3 regions of the Azospirillum sp. UENF 112521 genome follow, and region 3 is predicted to be linked to each of the others. Evidence: predicted binding sites of a transcription regulator. Region 3 holds the regulator's gene; each other region holds the start of a gene.
The links. Region 3 encodes LexA, which represses DNA repair genes until DNA is damaged. Its sites were predicted from a motif close to ATGTTCTANTTTGGTTC; they were not measured.
Positions count from the first base shown of each region.

Region 1: a site for LexA is predicted at 3,147-3,163, ahead of ACWPN8_RS03915 (Y-family DNA polymerase). Genes of this name have one in related genera too.
Region 2: a site for LexA is predicted at 1,826-1,842, ahead of recA (recombinase RecA). Genes of this name have one in related genera too.

Region 1 is NZ_JBSNCI010000002.1:364,590-370,208, reverse strand. It holds gene ACWPN8_RS03920 (methyl-accepting chemotaxis protein) at 1-1,480, shown strand, start outside; gene ACWPN8_RS03915 (Y-family DNA polymerase) at 1,514-3,058, opposite strand; gene ACWPN8_RS03910 (hypothetical protein) at 3,246-3,806, shown strand; gene ACWPN8_RS03905 (HupE/UreJ family protein) at 3,926-4,420, shown strand; gene ACWPN8_RS03900 (TAXI family TRAP transporter solute-binding subunit) at 4,530-5,619, shown strand, end outside.
Region 2 is NZ_JBSNCI010000002.1:1,074,222-1,079,840, forward strand. It holds gene ACWPN8_RS07405 (ATP-binding protein) at 1-1,719, shown strand, start outside; gene recA (recombinase RecA) at 1,896-2,975, shown strand; gene ACWPN8_RS07415 (hypothetical protein) at 3,064-3,657, opposite strand; gene ACWPN8_RS07420 (glycosyltransferase family 2 protein) at 3,746-5,619, opposite strand, start outside.
Region 3 is NZ_JBSNCI010000002.1:1,228,342-1,233,960, reverse strand. It holds gene trpC (indole-3-glycerol phosphate synthase TrpC) at 1-161, shown strand, start outside; gene ACWPN8_RS08135 (GNAT family N-acetyltransferase) at 166-663, shown strand; gene moaC (cyclic pyranopterin monophosphate synthase MoaC) at 660-1,157, shown strand; gene ACWPN8_RS08125 (molybdopterin molybdotransferase MoeA) at 1,162-2,391, shown strand; gene lexA (transcriptional repressor LexA) at 2,604-3,329, shown strand; gene ACWPN8_RS08115 (ComEC/Rec2 family competence protein) at 3,573-5,558, opposite strand.

The sequences.
Region 1 (5,619 bases), 860 kb from region 3:
AAGCTGGTTCATGGAGGCGGTCTACCGCTCCGGCCATTTCCCCTGCCTGTTCATCGGCGGCTCGGCCGGCGGCAAGCTCGACTTCCGCAACACCCATCTGTTCGACGGCCAGCGCGTGCTGGAGAACGCGGCGGTGACGGTCTTCCTGAAGATGGCACCCGGCATCCGCTACGGCATCTTCAAGTCGCAGAATTTCCGGCCGACCCAGACCCGCTTCGCCGTGGTCGACGCCGACCCGATGCGCCGCATCGTGCGCAGCGTGATCGACCGCGACGGCTTCGAGGTCGTCGGCTTCATCGACGCGCTCGCCAAATCCCTGCGCTGCAAGCCGCAGGAGCTGCCGGGCAAGCTGGCCAAGAACACCTTTGCCATCGAGATGGAGGGGGAGCTGTTCGTCCGCTCCATCTCCGGCTTCGATTTCGAGAAGGGGGAGGTCGCCTTCTACTGCGACGTCAATCCCGGCGATTCGCTGTGCCTGGTGGAGGCGACCGATTTCGTCCGCCAGACCGAGGACGACCTCTCGGCCTATCTGCGCGGCAAGCCGCGTCCCCTCGGCGCCATCCTGAACGACTGCATCCTGCGCCGGCTGAACAACCCCGACCAGCTGTCGCGCGTCCATGCCTTCGACGGGCTGGCCGCCGCCGGCTTCTCCACCTTCGGCGAGCTGCTGGGCATCAACATCAACCAGACCCTGTCCGCACTGATGTTCTTCGAGGTGCCGCCCGGCGCCGCGTTCAGCGACGACATGGTCGACCGGTTCGCGGTGCATTACGCCCGGTTCCAGAGCTATTTCATCGCCACCCGCTACAACCGGCTGGAGCTGCTGAGCCGCATCCGCAACAGCGTGATCGAACGGATGCACAGCTATCTCGACGCGCTGGTGACGCTGACTGGCGGCGTGCAGGAGACCGCCAGCTATGCCGCGCGCATCGGCGGCTCGATGTCGGCGATCGAGGCGACGCTGAACCGCCACGCCACCCTGTTCGACGGCCACGCCGACCGCAAGGAGGCGCTGGTCCGCGAATTCAACCAGCTGTCCACCGTGGTGAAGAGCATCGAGAAGGTGCTGGCGGTGATCGACGGCATCGCCAGCCAGACCAACCTGCTGGCGCTGAACGCCACCATCGAGGCCGCCCGCGCCGGCGAGGCGGGCAAGGGCTTCGCCGTGGTGGCGGCCGAAGTGCGCAAGCTGGCCAACGACACCAAGCAGACGCTGGCCGACACCCGCCGCGCCATCGACCAGGTGGTGACCTCCGTCCGCTCCGTCGGCGGCCAGCTCGACGACACCAGCGCCCGCATGGACGAAGCCGCCACCGCCTCGCAGGAGTTGCAGACCGACATCCATGCGGTGATCGACGAGGTGGAGGGCGCCCAGAAGGCCATCGAAGACCGCCTGTCCGACATGAACGACCATGCCCGGCGCATGGAGGACATCAACCGCTACATCGCCTTCCTGAAGCAGCTCGACCGGGCGGGGTGAGCGGGCGGGGTGAGCGGGCGGCGTCCCGGCGCCTCACCCCAAGAACCCGTGCAGGAACCAACGCGGGGGCTCGTCGGGCCGGTACAGGCCGGCGCGGAACAGCCAGAAGCGCCGGCCGCCGTCATCCTCGACCCGGTAGTAGTCGCGCACCGCCAGCCCCAGCGATCCTTGCCCGCGCCACCATTCGCATTCGATCCGCTCCGGCCCCTCGGCCCGGCGCACACGGTGTGGCACGCCGCGCCAGACGAACAGCAGCGGCGGGTCGTCGGGCAGCGGGGCGGTGGCCTCCACCGGCTCGGGCGGGGTCAGCAGGCGCAAGGGGCGCACCTGCCCGGCCGGCCAAGGCTTCGGCGCCGGCAGGCGCTCCATCGGCGGATGCGGCGCCACGCAGCGCTCCGGCAGCCAGCTTTCCCGCGGCACCAGCCGCAGCACCGCCCGTTCCCCCAGCCGCAGCGCCAGCCGGTCGACCAGCTCGGCCAACTTGTCGTCATTGCCTTCCTCACCGCCCTCCTCCCCGTCGATTGCGGTCTGGACGGCGGACAGCGGTCCCGTCTCCGTCGCCGACAGCACCAGGGTTTCCAGCCCCGGCCCCGGCTCGATCCGTTCCAGCAGAGGGGCGAACAGCCGGGCAAGCGCCGCCGGGTCGCGCGCCGGGCGGCTGGTGCCGAGCGTCAGGCTCTGCGGGTCGTCGTCCACCCGCTGGTCGGTGCGGTGGGCGTCCAGCCGCAGCCGGCGCGCCCCCTGCCCTGCCGCCTCCAGCCCCTTGCATAGCCTCCCCAGCAGATGGCGCAGCGCCCCGGCAATCGATTCGGGCGTGGCGATCGGCTCGGCGAAGGTCAGGCGCTCGCGATGGTCCGGCACCGGCCGGCGCGGGGAGATCGGCTCGTCCAGCCGGCCGAAGGCCTGATCGTACCGTTGCATCAACCTGGCTCCGAACCGCGCCGCCAGCCCCGCCCGCGGCATGGCATGCAGGTCGCCGATCCGGCGCAGGCCCAGCGCGTGCAGCCCCTCCACAATCTCCGCCGGCAGCCGCAGGGCGGCGAGCGGCAGACCATCCAACGCCTCGCGACGCCGCTGCTCCGGACTGCCGAACCGCACCAGCCCCCAGGCGGCGGCCGGGGTGTCGGCGATGGCGGCGCGGGCGGCGAAACCGGCGGCGCGCAGCCGGCCGGTGAGGTCGGCGGCCAGCGCCGGCTCGCCCTCAAAGAGATGGGCGCAGCCGGTGATGTCGATCACCACCCCGTCCGGCTCGTCCGCCGCGGTCCAGGGGCTGTAGCGCCGCGCCCAGTCGGCGATGCGGCCGAGCAGGGCCGCATCGGCCTCCGGCGTCGCCTCCGCCACCTCCAGCGCCGGTTCCAGCGCACGGGCATCGCTGAGGGTATGGCCGGGAGCGATGCCCAGCATCGCCGCCGCCCGGTTGACCGCGACCACCACCCGCCGCTGGCGCTCCGTCCGCAGCAGGACGAAGGGGCGTGCGCGCAACTCCGGCGGCATGAGCCGTTCCCGCGCGTCGGTCGGCAGGCGCGGCAGCCACAAAGCGAGGATGCGGCGCTTGGGTCTCTCCGCCCGGCGGAACAATCCCCTCTCCCCCGATCCTCTCCCCGGGGGGAGAGGGGGACAAGGGCGGGTGGGGAGGGGGATGCGTCATAAGAAACCCGACAATCAGGAACAAACAAAGAACATCTTAGCGCCGGCTTGGCTGCAAGGGGAGTCCCTCCTTTGGGGTCATCTTGCCGAAACGATCAGCAATGCCGACATTCCATCAATGACCCCACCTCTCCCATCGCTCGCCATTCGACTGACGCCGCTCCTTCTCCTGCTGGCGACAAGCGCCTGCGCGCCGACGGACCTGCGCGACGACAATCCCGGCCGCGCCCAGGCCTTTCCACCCGTCTACAACCAGACGGTCGTTCCCGGCGGGGGCGAGCGAAGAACCTGGAGCCAGATCCAGGCGGAGCAGTCGCGGACCGGCTCCAGGTCCGCCGCCACGGCACAGTCCCGCAAAACCAGCGACAGCCAGAGCGACGACCGGCAGATGCGCCGCGACCCGGACGGCACCGACCAGCCGCCGCCGAAACGCCGCCGCGGCAGTTCGTCGCCGCCGCCCGACCCGGCCGCCCTGCCCCAGCCGCCGCGCCCGATCCCGGTGCCGCCCCCGCCCTCGTCCCAGAGCGCCACCGACGCCTTCAAGCGCGACCTGATCAGGCCGGAGGTCGACCGCATGCGGACCGACGACGCCATGGGCCGGCTCGACCCGCTGGGCCAGCGCGACCTGATGCGGCGCGAGAACGACCTGCGCCAGTTCGGCGACCCGCTGGCACGGTAGCGGCCACCCTGCGCGCCCCGGCAGCGCCGGTCCTGACGGCTTGACCCCGCCCCCGCTCAGCCGCCATACCGGCAGCTGGAGCTGGACAGACAGCTGAACGGACGGGGGGATGCGGGCGCATGACGACGGTGACGGGGGCCTTCGGCAACGGGCTGACCACGCCGGTGTGGGTGCTGCAGCATCTGCTGGGCATCCTCGGCATCGGCCTGTGGGCCGGACAAGCCGGCGGCACCGCGGTGTGGCAGGTGCCGGCCGCCGCGGTGACCGCCGCGCTGGCGGCGGGCTTCGCCGCCCAGATGGGCGTGCGGCTGCCCTATGCCGCGCCGGGACTGGCCGCCTCGCTGGTGGTGGTCGGGTCGCTGGTGGCGCTGGGGGTGCGCGCGCCGGCGGTGGTGGCGGTGCTGATCGCCGCGGTCGCCGCGGTGTTCCACGGCCATGCACATCAGGGACCGCCGCTCTACTGGGCCGGTTTCGCGTCAGGGTTGATGCTGGTCGCCTGCGGCGGGCTGGGTCTGTCGATTGCGGTGACGCAGGCCGAGTCGGACCGGGCCGTGCGTTTGTGTGGCGGTGCGGTAGCAGTCGCCGGCGTTCTCGACCTCGTCGGCGTGATTTGACCGGATGCGCCTTGAAATGACAGGGGTGCGCGGAAATCTTTGAAGGCACGACCTCCCCTCCCCGCCCGTCCCGCTTGGGAGGCACGGGCCAGACGAACGGAACGATCCGGTGTCCCGCGCAGCCGCCAAAGCCTGCCCACCCTCACCGGGGCTCCGCTCTCCGGGAGCCGGGCCGCATCCCGATGCGGCTCCCCTGCCTCACCTCGGCCTGACTCACCTCGGCCTGACCCGCCGCCATCTGCTGGGCGGGCTGATGGGAGGCGTGGCCCTGGCCCCGTTGCCGGGCGGCGGATTGCTTGGAAATCCGGCCACCGCCCAGGATCTGCGCTATTTCCGCATCGGCACCGGCACCACCTCCGGCACCTATTTTCCGATCGGCGGGCTGATCGCCAACGCCATCTCCAACCCGCCGGGCTCGCGCCCCTGCGACAAGGGCGGAAGCTGCGGCATCCCCGGCCTGATCGTGGTGGCGCAGGCCAGCAACGGCTCGGTCGACAATGTCGAGATGCTGCGGGCGGGCACGGTGGAGGCCGGGTTCGCCCAGGCCGACGTCGCCTATTGGGCCTACAGCGGCACCGGCAGCTTCACCGGCAAGCGCCCCTTCACCGAGCTGCGCTCGCTCGGCATGCTCTATGCGGAGGCGATCCAGATCGTCGTCCGCTCCGACGGCTTCATCGACCGCATGGCCGACCTGAAGGGCCGCAGCATCTCTGTCGGCGAGGAAGGCTCCGGCACTCTGGTCGAGGCGCGGCTGATCCTGGACGCCTACGGACTGTCGGAAAGCACGATCACGCCGCTCTACCTGAAGCCCGGCACCGCGGCCGACCGGCTGGCGAAGGGCGAACTGGACGGCTTCTTCATGGTCGGCGGCTATCCGGTGGCGGCGGTCAGCGACGTGGCGGCGCGGGTGCCGATCCGTCTGGTGCCGCTGGACGGCGAGCCGGCCGACCGGCTGCTGCGCGGCCAGCGCTTCTACATCGAGCAGGAAATCCCGGCCAACGCCTATCCCGGCAGCGCCCCCACCCCGACGCTGAGCCTGGGGGCGGAGCTGCTGACCCGCGCCGACCGCGACCCCGACCTGATCTATGGCGTCGTCCGCGCGCTGTGGCACGAGAACACCCGCCGCGTCCTGGCCGACGGGCATCCGCAGGGCCGCAATTTCGATCCCGCCCGCGCGGTCGCCAACGTCTCGGTTCCCC
Region 2 (5,619 bases), 150 kb from region 3:
CTGACCATGGTGGGTCTGCGCAGCCGGCGGTTCCAGGTCGCGGTGGCGCAGAGCGTGGTGCAGGCCGACGACGGCACCATCCACACCCGGTCGGTGGTGCGCGACCTGTCCCCGGAACGGGAATGGCAGGAGGCGCTGCGCCAGTCCGAGCAGCGGTTCCAGCGCTTCTTCGAGGATGCGCCCATCGGCATCGCGCTCGTCGACGAGACCGGGCAGCTGACCGAATGCAACGAGGCCTTCCTGGCGCTGATCGGCAGCGAGTCCGGCAGCGTCATCAACCGCCCGATGGCCGACCTGATCGTTCCGGCGGAGCGCGAGGCGGTGATCGCCCGGCTGCGGTCGGTGCAGGGCGGCGCCGACCCGGCCCACCCGCTGGAGGTCCGGCTGTCCGGCGGGCGCGAGCTGACCGCCCAGCTCTATGCCCGGCGCCTCGCCAACCCGGTGCGGACGGATGGCCGCGGCGAGGGTAGCAGGGGCGATGGTGCCAGGGGCGATGGGGCGCGCGGCGACGGTGTCGGCCTGATCCTGCACTTCATCGACATGACCGAGCGCAAGAGCCTGGAGGCCCAGTTCGCCCAGTCGCAGAAGATGCAGGCGGTCGGCCAGCTGGCCGGCGGCGTGGCGCACGACTTCAACAACCTGCTGACGGCGATGATCGGCTTCTGCGACCTGCTGCTGCTGCGGCACAAGCCGGGCGACCAGTCCTTCAGCGACATCATGCAGATCAAGCAGAACGCCAACCGCGCCGCCAACCTCGTGCGGCAGCTGCTGGCCTTCTCGCGCCAGCAGACCCTTCAGCCGCGCGTCATCAACGTGACCGACGTGCTGGCGGAGCTGGCGAACCTGCTGCGCCGGCTGATCGGCGAGAACATCGAACTGAAGATGATCCATGGCCGCGACCTGGGTCTGGTCAAGGTCGACCAGAATCAGCTGGAGCAGGTCATCATCAATCTGGTGGTCAATGCCCGCGACGCCATGGCCGGCGGCGGCAAGCTGATCGTCAACACCACCAACTACGTCGTCAGCCAGCCGGAGCGGCGGGAGCACGAGACGGTGCCGGCCGGCAGTTATGTCTCCATCGAGGTGATCGACACCGGCTGCGGCATCGCGCGGGAGAATCTCCAGCGCATCTTCGAGCCCTTCTATACGACCAAGGAGGTCGGGTCGGGCACCGGGCTCGGCCTGTCGACGGTCTACGGCATCGTGCGGCAGACCGGCGGCTTCGTGCTGGTCGATTCGGCCGTGGGGGAGGGAACCACCTTCACCATCCTGCTGCCCCACCACCAGGGCGAGCTGCGTCCGGTCGATACGGCGGAGCCGCGCGAGCGGCGCGGCAGCGACCTGACCGGCACCGGCATCATCCTGCTGGTGGAGGACGAGGATGCGGTGCGCGTCTTCTCCGCCCGCGCGCTGCGCAACAAGGGCTATCAGGTGCTGGAGGCCAAGAACGGCGAGGCGGCCTTGCAGCAGATCGAGACCAACGGCGCCTCCATCGACCTGCTGATCACCGACGTGGTGATGCCGCAGATGGACGGGCCGACGCTGGCCCGCCATGTCCGCAGGCTGCGCCCGGAGATGCGGGTCATCTTCATCTCCGGCTATGCCGAGGACCGGCTGGGCGAGATCGACGGCGTCGAAGTCGCCCATTTCCTGCCCAAGCCCTTCTCGCTGAAGCAGCTGGCCTCCAAGGTGAAGGAGGTCATCCGCGACGGGCGGTGAGGGGCAGCCGGGACAGCGGATGGGGGAGCGAATTCGTTCGCGAAAACGAGCCTGGACAACCCCGGAAAAATAGGAACGCACCGGCAACATCGGCGCTTGCAAACGAGAACGAAGAGAGTACATTCAGCCTCGTTGCAAGAGCGCCGACCGTGTGTTCTAAGAGAGGGGTACCGGGCATGTCGTCCGCACAGCTTCGTTTGGTCGAGAAGGATTCCATGGACAAGCAGAAGGCGCTCGATGCCGCCCTGAGCCAGATCGAACGCGCGTTCGGCAAGGGCTCGATCATGAAGCTCGGCGCCAAGGAGAACCTGGTCGAGACGGAGGTGATTTCCACCGGCTCGCTCGGTCTCGACATCGCGCTGGGCATCGGCGGCCTGCCGAAGGGCCGCATCGTCGAAATCTACGGGCCGGAAAGCTCGGGCAAGACGACGCTGGCCCTGCACGCCATCGCGCAGGCCCAGAAGGCCGGCGGCACCTGCGCCTTCGTCGATGCGGAGCATGCGCTCGACCCGTCCTATGCCCGCAAGCTGGGCGTCAACATCGACGAACTGCTGATCTCCCAGCCGGATGCCGGCGAGCAGGCGCTGGAGATCGCCGACACGCTGGTGCGCTCCGGCGCCATCGACGTGCTGGTGGTCGACTCGGTGGCGGCCCTGGTGCCGCGCGCCGAACTGGAAGGCGAGATGGGCGACAGCCATGTCGGCCTGCACGCCCGCCTGATGAGCCAGGCCCTGCGCAAGCTGACCGGCTCGATCTCCAAGTCGAACTGCCTGGTGATCTTCATCAACCAGATCCGCCTGAAGATCGGCGTGATGTTCGGCAACCCGGAGACGACGACCGGCGGCAACGCGCTGAAGTTCTACGCCTCCGTCCGCCTCGACATCCGCCGCATCGGCTCGATCAAGGACCGCGACACCGTCGTCGGCAACCAGACCCGCGTCAAGGTGGTGAAGAACAAGATGGCCCCGCCGTTCCGGGTGGTCGAGTTCGACATCATGTATGGCGAGGGCGTGTCGAAGGTCGGCGAGCTGCTCGACCTCGGCATCCAGGCCGGCGTGGTCGACAAGTCGGGCGCGTGGTTCAGCTATGACGGCACCCGCATCGGCCAGGGCCGCGAGAATGCCAAGACCTATCTGCGCAACAACCCGGAGATGGCCGACGCCATCGAGGCCAAGATCCGCGGCAACGCCGGTCTGGTCGCCGACGCGATGATGGGCACCCCGGAAGCCGACGGCGAAGCCTCCACGCCGGAGTGACACCGTCCGGTCATGCGTGACGAAAGGCCCCGCTTTCCGAAAGGAAGGTGGGGCTTTCTGTTTTTTGGCGGCTGGCGAATGCCCTCACCTACACATCCATCACCACATGCGGCCGGAACGCCCCCTCCAGCGTCAGCAGCAGGTGCAGATAGACCGCCACCTTGCGCGCGCGGTCGGTGTTGCGGGAGAGGCAGTCGCGTAGCTGTTCGGCCATCCGGGCGGTTTCCGCATCCTGCGCCGGCGCTGCCGCGGTGACGGCCTGGACGATGTGCTCGGCATCGACCGGGATCGGCGCCGCCGGGTCCTTCAGCAGGGCCTCGGCCAGCGCTTCCTCGTCATGGGGAACCGGCCCGGCTGGGAAATTGGCTGCGGCCTGAGGGGTAAGGGCAGCGGCACGGTGGGACAGGTGGCTGCGGAGATTGTCCTTCAGCCGGCTGCGCTGCCCGTCGTCGAGCCCCTCGAACTGGTCGACCTCATCGAACAGCAGGTCGTAGAGGCGGCGGCGCTGTGGGTTGGGCGGGCTCTGGTCGCGCCGCTCCTGCTCGCGCTCCTGCTGCTCCCGCCGTGGGTTGCGGCGGTGGTTGCGGTCGGTGGCGCTGCCGGTCCGCTCGACGCCGGCTGTGGTGCGGACACTGAACTCCGGTGGGCCGATGCCGCGTCCGGAGGTGAGATTGCCGGACATGAGCCGCCTCCCGGGACTGGTTACCCCTGGCGATCCAGTCTGGCAGAGCCGGCGCTTCCTTCCAAGCCGAAGCGCCGGCCTATGACCATCAGTCGCCGGCGCTGGCCACCGCATTGTCGGCCGGTTGCGGCTTGTTCCTGCCGAAGCCCAGCGTCGGGAAGACGTTGATCAGTGCGGTGATGAAGGCGGCCAGATAGGGCAGCGACTGCACCACCAGCAGGCCCGACCACATGAAGGCGTCGCGGTTCTCATGGCCGAAGACCATGACGATGGCGAGCGCCGCTCCCCACAGCGACACCAGCAGAACCAGTTCCTCCCGCGCCATCAGGAAGGCCTGCATCAGCGCCGGCTGGTTCTCGCATTTCGGCGTGCGGACGAAGGGACGGCCGGACGTGAACATACCGAGCCACATGGCGCGGCCGACCGTGTGGGTCAACGCCATGCCGGCCACCGCCGCGCCGACCTTGTCCCAGAAGCCGCACCTCACCCGCGCCTCGTAGAGCCAGAGCGAGGCGCCGACCTTGAAGGCGAAGACGCTGAGCGTCGGGATCATGAAGACGTTGGGCGGGAACTCGAAATATTTCGGGAAGGCCATCAGCCCGATGGACCACAGGATGCCGGCGATGCCGAACACCATGTGGGCGGCGTCGGCGAACCAGGGCAGCCAGCCGGTGATGAAGTGATACTTCTGGCCGGCGGTCAGCTCCTTGGCACCGGGCGACAGCTGGCGCCAATGATGCTTCAGGATCTGCACCGCACCATAGGCCCAGCGGAAGCGCTGCGTCTTGTAGGCGGAGAAGCTGTCGGGCACGAGGCCCTTGCCGTAGCTCTCCGGCATGTAGACGGCCTCATAGCCATGCTCGAACAGGCGCAGGCCGAGGTCGGCGTCCTCGGTGATGCACCATTCGCCCCAGCGGCCGACCTTTTCCAGGGCCGACTTGCGGATGATGGTCATGGTGCCGTGCTGGATGATCGCGTTGCGCTCGTTGCGCTGGATCATGCCGATGTGGAAGAAGCCGGCATATTCCCAGTTGGTCATGCGCTGGAACAGGTCGTGTTCCCACTCGCGATAATCCTGCGGCGACTGGACGAAGCCGACCTCCGGCCGGTTGAAGTGCGGGATGGTCGCCTTCAGCCAGTCGGGATGGACCTGATAGTCGCTGTCGATGACGGCGATGTGCTCGGCATCCGGGGCGGTCTGCGCCAGACCGAAGTTCAGCGCGCCGGCCTTGAAGCCCGGCCAGTTGTCGAGGTGGAAGAAGCGGAACTTCGGCCCCAGTTTCTTGCAATATTCCTCGATGGGCCGCCAGACCGCCGGATCCTTGGTGTTGTTGTCCAGCAGCAGGACTTCGTAGTTCGGGTAATCGAGGGCGGCCAGCGCGTCCAGCGTCTGCATGACCATGTGCGGCGGCTCGTTGTAGCAGGGCACATGGATCGACACCTTCGCCGCATTGGGCAGCGGGGCGGCGGAGCAGGGGATGAACTTGCGCTTGAACTTGTGCTGCCAGACGACCTCGGTCAGCTCCATGCCGTCGATCAGCATGACCGCGAACAGCACCAGCTGGCAGAAGATCAGCAGGCCCCAGGCGATTTCGGTGGTGAGTGCGAGGCCGGCGGCCGAGGCGGCGCTGACGGTGAAGACCAGCACGGAGGCGACCGCCTGGATCAGCGCGCCGTAGAAGATTTGCCCGCCGATCTTCAGGTCGCTGCGGCGCCACAGGAAGAACACCAGCGGCAGGAAGCCCAGCGCCACGGCGGTGGCGCACTTGATCTCCCAGTTGCGGATCTCGTGTACCCCGCCGATCATCGGGAATTTCGGGTTGCGCTGATAGTCCCACAGGCCCCAGCTGGTGCCCGCCGTGCCCTCAATCTCCCGCTTCCAGGGCTGGTCGAAGGCCTCCATGATGAAGTAGTCGAGCTTGTTCTGGGCGGCGACGTTCAGGAAGTTGCGGATGAACTTGG
Region 3 (5,619 bases):
TGCCGGCCGACCGCATGCTGGTGGCCGAAAGCGGGCTCTACAACCCCGTCGATCTGGCGCGGATGGCGAAGGTCGGGGCGCGCTGCTTCCTGGTCGGCGAATCGCTGATGCGGCAGGCCGATGTGACCGCCGCCACCCGTGCCCTGCTGGCTCCGGTGTGATGCGATGACCGAGATGGTGGCCGATGTGACAGACGATGTGCTGATCGCTGCGGAGAGCCCGCGCCAGGATGCCGTGATCGCGCTGGTGGCGGCGCTCGACCGCTATCTGCTGGATCTCTATCCGGCGGATACCTGCCACCTGCTCGACATCGGCGAATTGGAAGCGCCGGACCTGCGCTTCCTCGTCGCCCGCAAGGACGGCGTTCCGGTCGGCTGCGCCGCACTCCGCGTCGATCCGACCGGCTATGGCGAGATCAAGCGGATGTATGTCGATCCCGCCACCCGCGGACAGCGCATCGGCGACCGTCTGCTCGCCCGGCTGGAGGATCTGGCGCGGGCGGAGGGCTTGGACGCCCTGCTGCTCGAATCGGGCATCCACCAGCCCGAAGCGCTGGCGCTCTACCGCAAGGCCGGCTTCACCGACCGCGGCCCCTATGCCTGCTACGAAGACAATGGCGTCAGCGTCTTCATGGAAAAATTTCTGACGGAGACCGCCCGATGACCGGCTTCACCCATTTCGACGCCGAGGGCAAGGCGGTGATGGTCGACGTCTCCGACAAGGCCGACACCGAACGCACCGCGACAGCCGCGGCGACCGTGCTGATGCAGCCGGAAACCCTTGATCTCATCATGCAGGGCGGGGTGAAGAAGGGCGACGTGCTGTCGGTCGCCCGGCTGGCCGGCATCATGGGGGCCAAGCGCACGCCCGACCTGATCCCGCTGTGCCACCCGCTGATGCTGACCTCGGTCAAGGTCGACCTGTCCTGCGACCCCGCCCGCAACGCGGTGGACGTGACGGCGACCTGCAAGCTGAAGGGCCAGACCGGCGTGGAGATGGAGGCGTTGACCGCCGTCACCATCGCAGCATTGACGGTCTACGACATGTGCAAGGCGGTGGACCGCGGCATGACCGTCACCGATGTGCGCCTGCTGCACAAGGCCGGCGGCAAGAGCGGCGAGTGGGGCGCGTCCACATCCTCCTCCACCGGAGCCTGACGCGATGATCTCCGTCGCCGAGGCGCGCGCCCGCATCCTGTCGGCCTTCGCCGCCCTCCCGGCGGAAACCGTCGCCCTGCCCGACGCGCTCGGCCGTGTGCTGGCCGAACCGGTGGTCGCCCGGCTGACCCAGCCGCCCTTTCACGCCGCCGCCATGGATGGCTGGGCCGTGCGTGCCGCCGACATCGCCGCTGCGACCGCCGAGGCCCCCGTCCCGCTGCGCCGCATCGGCGAATCCGCCGCCGGCCATGCCTTCACCGGCAGCGTCGGCCGGGGCGAGGCGGTGCGCATCTTCACCGGCGCGCCCCTGCCCGGCGGTGCCGACGCCGTGGTGATGCAGGAGGATTGCAGCGCCGACGACGCCACCGTGCGGATCGGCCGCGCCGTGGCCGCCGGCCGCTTCGTCCGCGAGGCCGGATTCGACTTCACGGCCGGTCAGGAGCTTCTGCCAAAGGGCCGGCGCCTGACCGCGCGCGACATCGCGCTGGCCGCCGGCGGCAACGTGCCTTGGCTGTCGGTCCATCGCCGGCCGCGCATCGCCGTGCTTGCCACCGGCGACGAGATCGCCCTGCCCGGCGACCCGCTGGGTCCGAGCCAGATCGTCAGCACCAATGCGCTTGGCCTCTGCGCCCTGGTGACCGCCCAGGGTGGGATCGCCCACAATCTGGGCGTCGCCAGGGACACGGCGGAGAGCGTGGCGGCACTGGCGAAGGGTGCGGCCGGTTGCGACCTGCTGGTCACCACCGGAGGGGCGGCACAGGGCGATTACGACCTCGTGCGCGATGTGCTTGCCGAACGCGGCGTGGCGCTGGAGGTGCAGACGGTGGCGATGCGTCCGGGCAAGGCGCTGATGTTCGGCCGTGCCGGGTCTGTGCCGCTGCTGGGATTGCCCGGCAACCCGGTGTCCACCGGCGTCACGGCGCTCCTGTTCCTCCGCCCGGTCCTGCGCGTGCTGCAGGGCCTGCCGCCGGAGGACGACCGTCTGCCGCTGCGCGCCCGCCTGACCGGCCCGTTGAGGGCCAACGACCGGCGCGAGGAGTATCTGCGCGCCACGCTGGCCGCCGGCCCGGACGGTGTCCTGACCGTGACACCCTTCGCCCGGCAGGACAGCGCCATCACCACCCTGTACGCCCAGGCCGATTGCCTGATCCCCCGCCCGCCCCATGCCGACCCGGAACCGGCCGGCGCGATGGTGACAGTGCTTCCTTTGACGGATGGGGCGCTCAGCATCTAGACTTCAGCAGAGCGCCTGAGCAGAGCGCCGGAACGGCCGGCTGGAACAGTTGAACATCACCCGGAAAACTGTTTCATGCCGTTCCAGATGTTCCCCTCAAGTTCTAAAAGATGCCGATGGAGGGCTTGACGCGCGGCAGGAACCAAACTAGAACATGGAGCAACGTTTAGTTTTTGTTCCATCTTCAGTCTGGCCGAGGCCGGGAGGCATCCATGCTCACGCGCAAGCAGCACGAATTGCTGCTGTTCATCCACGAACGGCTTGGCCAGGGCGGTGTCTCGCCGTCGTTCGACGAGATGAAGGACGCCCTGGGCCTGAAGTCCAAGTCGGGTATCCATCGCCTGATCACCGGGCTCGAGGAGCGCGGCTTCATCCGCCGCCTGCCCCACCGGGCCCGTGCGTTGGAGGTTCTGCGCCTTCCCGAGGGTCTCGACGCTTCCCGCAACCGGACCGCGGCTCCCAAGCCGAAGTTCCAGCCCAACGTCATCAAGGGCGATTTCGCCTTCGCCGGCCGCGACGCCGCTCCCCCCGCACCGACGCCGGCCGCCGCGAACGAGACGGTGCAGCTCCCGCTCTATGGCCGGATCGCCGCCGGTACGCCCATCGAGGCGCTGCGCGACAACAGCGCCTTCGTCGATGTCCCCGCCTCCATGCTGACCGGTGGCGACCATTATGCGCTGGAGGTTTCCGGCAACTCGATGATCGAGGCCGGCATCCTCGACCACGACACCATCGTCATCCAGCGCTGCGATGCGGCGGAGAACGGCACCATCGTCGTCGCTCTGGTGGACGAGGGCGAAGTGACGCTGAAGCGCCTGCGCCGCAAGGGCAACACCATCGCCCTGGAACCCGCCAACGCCGCCTATGAAACCCGCATCTTCGGCGCCGACCGCGTCCGCGTGCAGGGCAAGCTGGTCGGTCTCGTGCGCAAGTACTGAGCTTTTCGAGCCCAACCGCCGATCCTCTCCTCCGTCCCCGCGGCGGATGGGATCGGCGATGTCCAAGTTCCTCTCACTTTCCTCCGGTCCAGGGCCGATCTCCCCGCAGCCCGCGCACCGTCTCCACCGTCACCCCCTCGGCGGTCACCGTCAGCGTATGCGCGCCCTCATGGCGCAGGGTCCAGCGGTCCACCACCAGAATCCGCCCGGCAGCGCCGCGCCACCTCCGCCGTCACCACCGCATCAGCTGCCCCACAGTCCTCGTCCAGCGCATCCGGCAGCCGCGGCAACGCCACTGTCTTTCCCTGCACCCGGTACAGGCAGCCAAACGCGTCGCAGTCCAGCGACCGCCCTCCCCCGCTCCATCCCCCGTCGGCCGGCCAGGGATCGGCCACCGACCGCTCGCCATCGCGCTCCCGCCAGGTTTCGGTCATCCGGCCGCCGCCCTTGACCGATGCGCTCAGTCGTCCGTCCGGCAGCCTGACCGCCATCACCGTCCCGTCGCCGGCCACCAGCACATCCGGCCGCACCGCCAGCATCGGCGAGGCCAGCCCGGCCAGGACCGGCAGCATCCCCAGCCACCGCCACCAGCGCGTCCAAAGACAGAGCCAGATCCCTCCCATCACCAGCACCGCAAAGCCTTCCGCCGGCATCGCCGGCACGGTCAGCGAAGCCCAGGGGAGACGGCCGAAGAATTCCGCCGTCCAGATCACCGCCCGGTCGCCCCAGTTCATGGCGATCAGCGCCGGCGCCTCCAGTCCGAAGGGCAGCAGCGCGTAGGCGATCAGAACTCCACGGCATGACCCAGAAGGACGTGATGGGAATGGCGATCAGGTTCGACAGCACGCCATAGAAGGCGATCTGCTGGAAATGGAAGAGCGAGAAGGGCAAGGTCGCCAGCGTCGCCACCACGCTGGTCAGCAGGATCCCGCCGACATAGAACAGCCCGCGCACGATCCATCCCGCATCGCGCCGCCAGTCCGCCAGCCTGGCGCTGCCCTTCTCGAAGGCGGCGATCAGCGCCACCACCGCGGCAAAGGACATCTGGAAGCTCGGGCCCAGCATCCCCTCCGGATCCATCGCCATGGTGACCAGCCCGGCGAAGGCGACCAGCCGCATGCTCAACGGGTGACGGTCCAGCATGATCGCTCCCATCACCATGCCGGTCATCAGCACCGACCGCACCGTCGGCAGCGGCGCCCCGACCAGGAGCGTGTAGCCAAGCGCCGACAGGATGCCGAACAGCGCGGCGATCTTCTTGATCGGCCACCGCAGCGCGATGTAGGGCACCGACGCCAGCAACGCCCGCACGACATAGAACAGGATGCCGGCGGCGATGCCGACATGCAGGCCGGAGATCGACAGCAGATGCGCCAACCCGCTGTTGCGGAAGTCGTCCATCGTCGCTTCCGGGATGCCGAACTCCTCGCCGTTCAGCAGCGCCGTGGTGACGCTCGCCTCCACCGGGTCGCCGATGGCTGCCGCCACCCGCTCGGCAATCGCGCCGCGCGCCTTCTCGAAGGCGATGGCGACCGTGCTCCATCCCGTCACCGGCGGCGCCTCGACCAGTTCCGGCGCACCGGTGGCGAAGCCCGTGCCGCCCAGCCCCATGAACCAGGCCCGCCGCTGGAAGTCGAAGGCGCCTGGTTCGGCCGGCGCCTGCGGCGGCAGCAGCGTCGCCCGCAGCCGCACCACCGACCCGGGCGCTGGTGCCGGAAAGCGGTCCGACAGGCGGATGCGCACGGCGGCCGGCGTCCGTTCCGGCGCCAGCCTGCTGACGCTCACCTCCCGCAGTGTGATCCGCGTCGCGCCCGGCCGCCGTTCCACCGCCATCACCCGGCCGGTGACGGTCGCCCCGGCGATGCTGCGGCTCAGCACCGGTGCCGCCATGCGGATGGTGTGCGCCTGCGCCACCAGGAACCCCGCCGCCAGCATCAACAGCGCCATCGCCACACCGGTCATGGCGAACCATCGCCGCAGCGCCAGAACCAGCACCGCGCAGCCGCCGACCGCAGCCGCGCCAATCCACCAGTCGGGCTCCTGCCGCAGGCCGAAATAGAACGATACCCCCGCCCCGAAGGCGACGGGCAGCCACAGCACCCAGCGCTCGCCCTCCGCCTCCGCGAGCGCCACGAGTTGCCCACCCACGCGCGCCAGCAGGCGCCGCCAGCCTCCGCCGAGCGCCGGGGGGCCGTCGGTTTCCTCCTCCGGCCAGCCGGCGGCCGTCACCGGTAACGGATTCCGGGCGCAGCGATGCCACCCGCGAGCCCCTCAACGACCGTCCATGCGC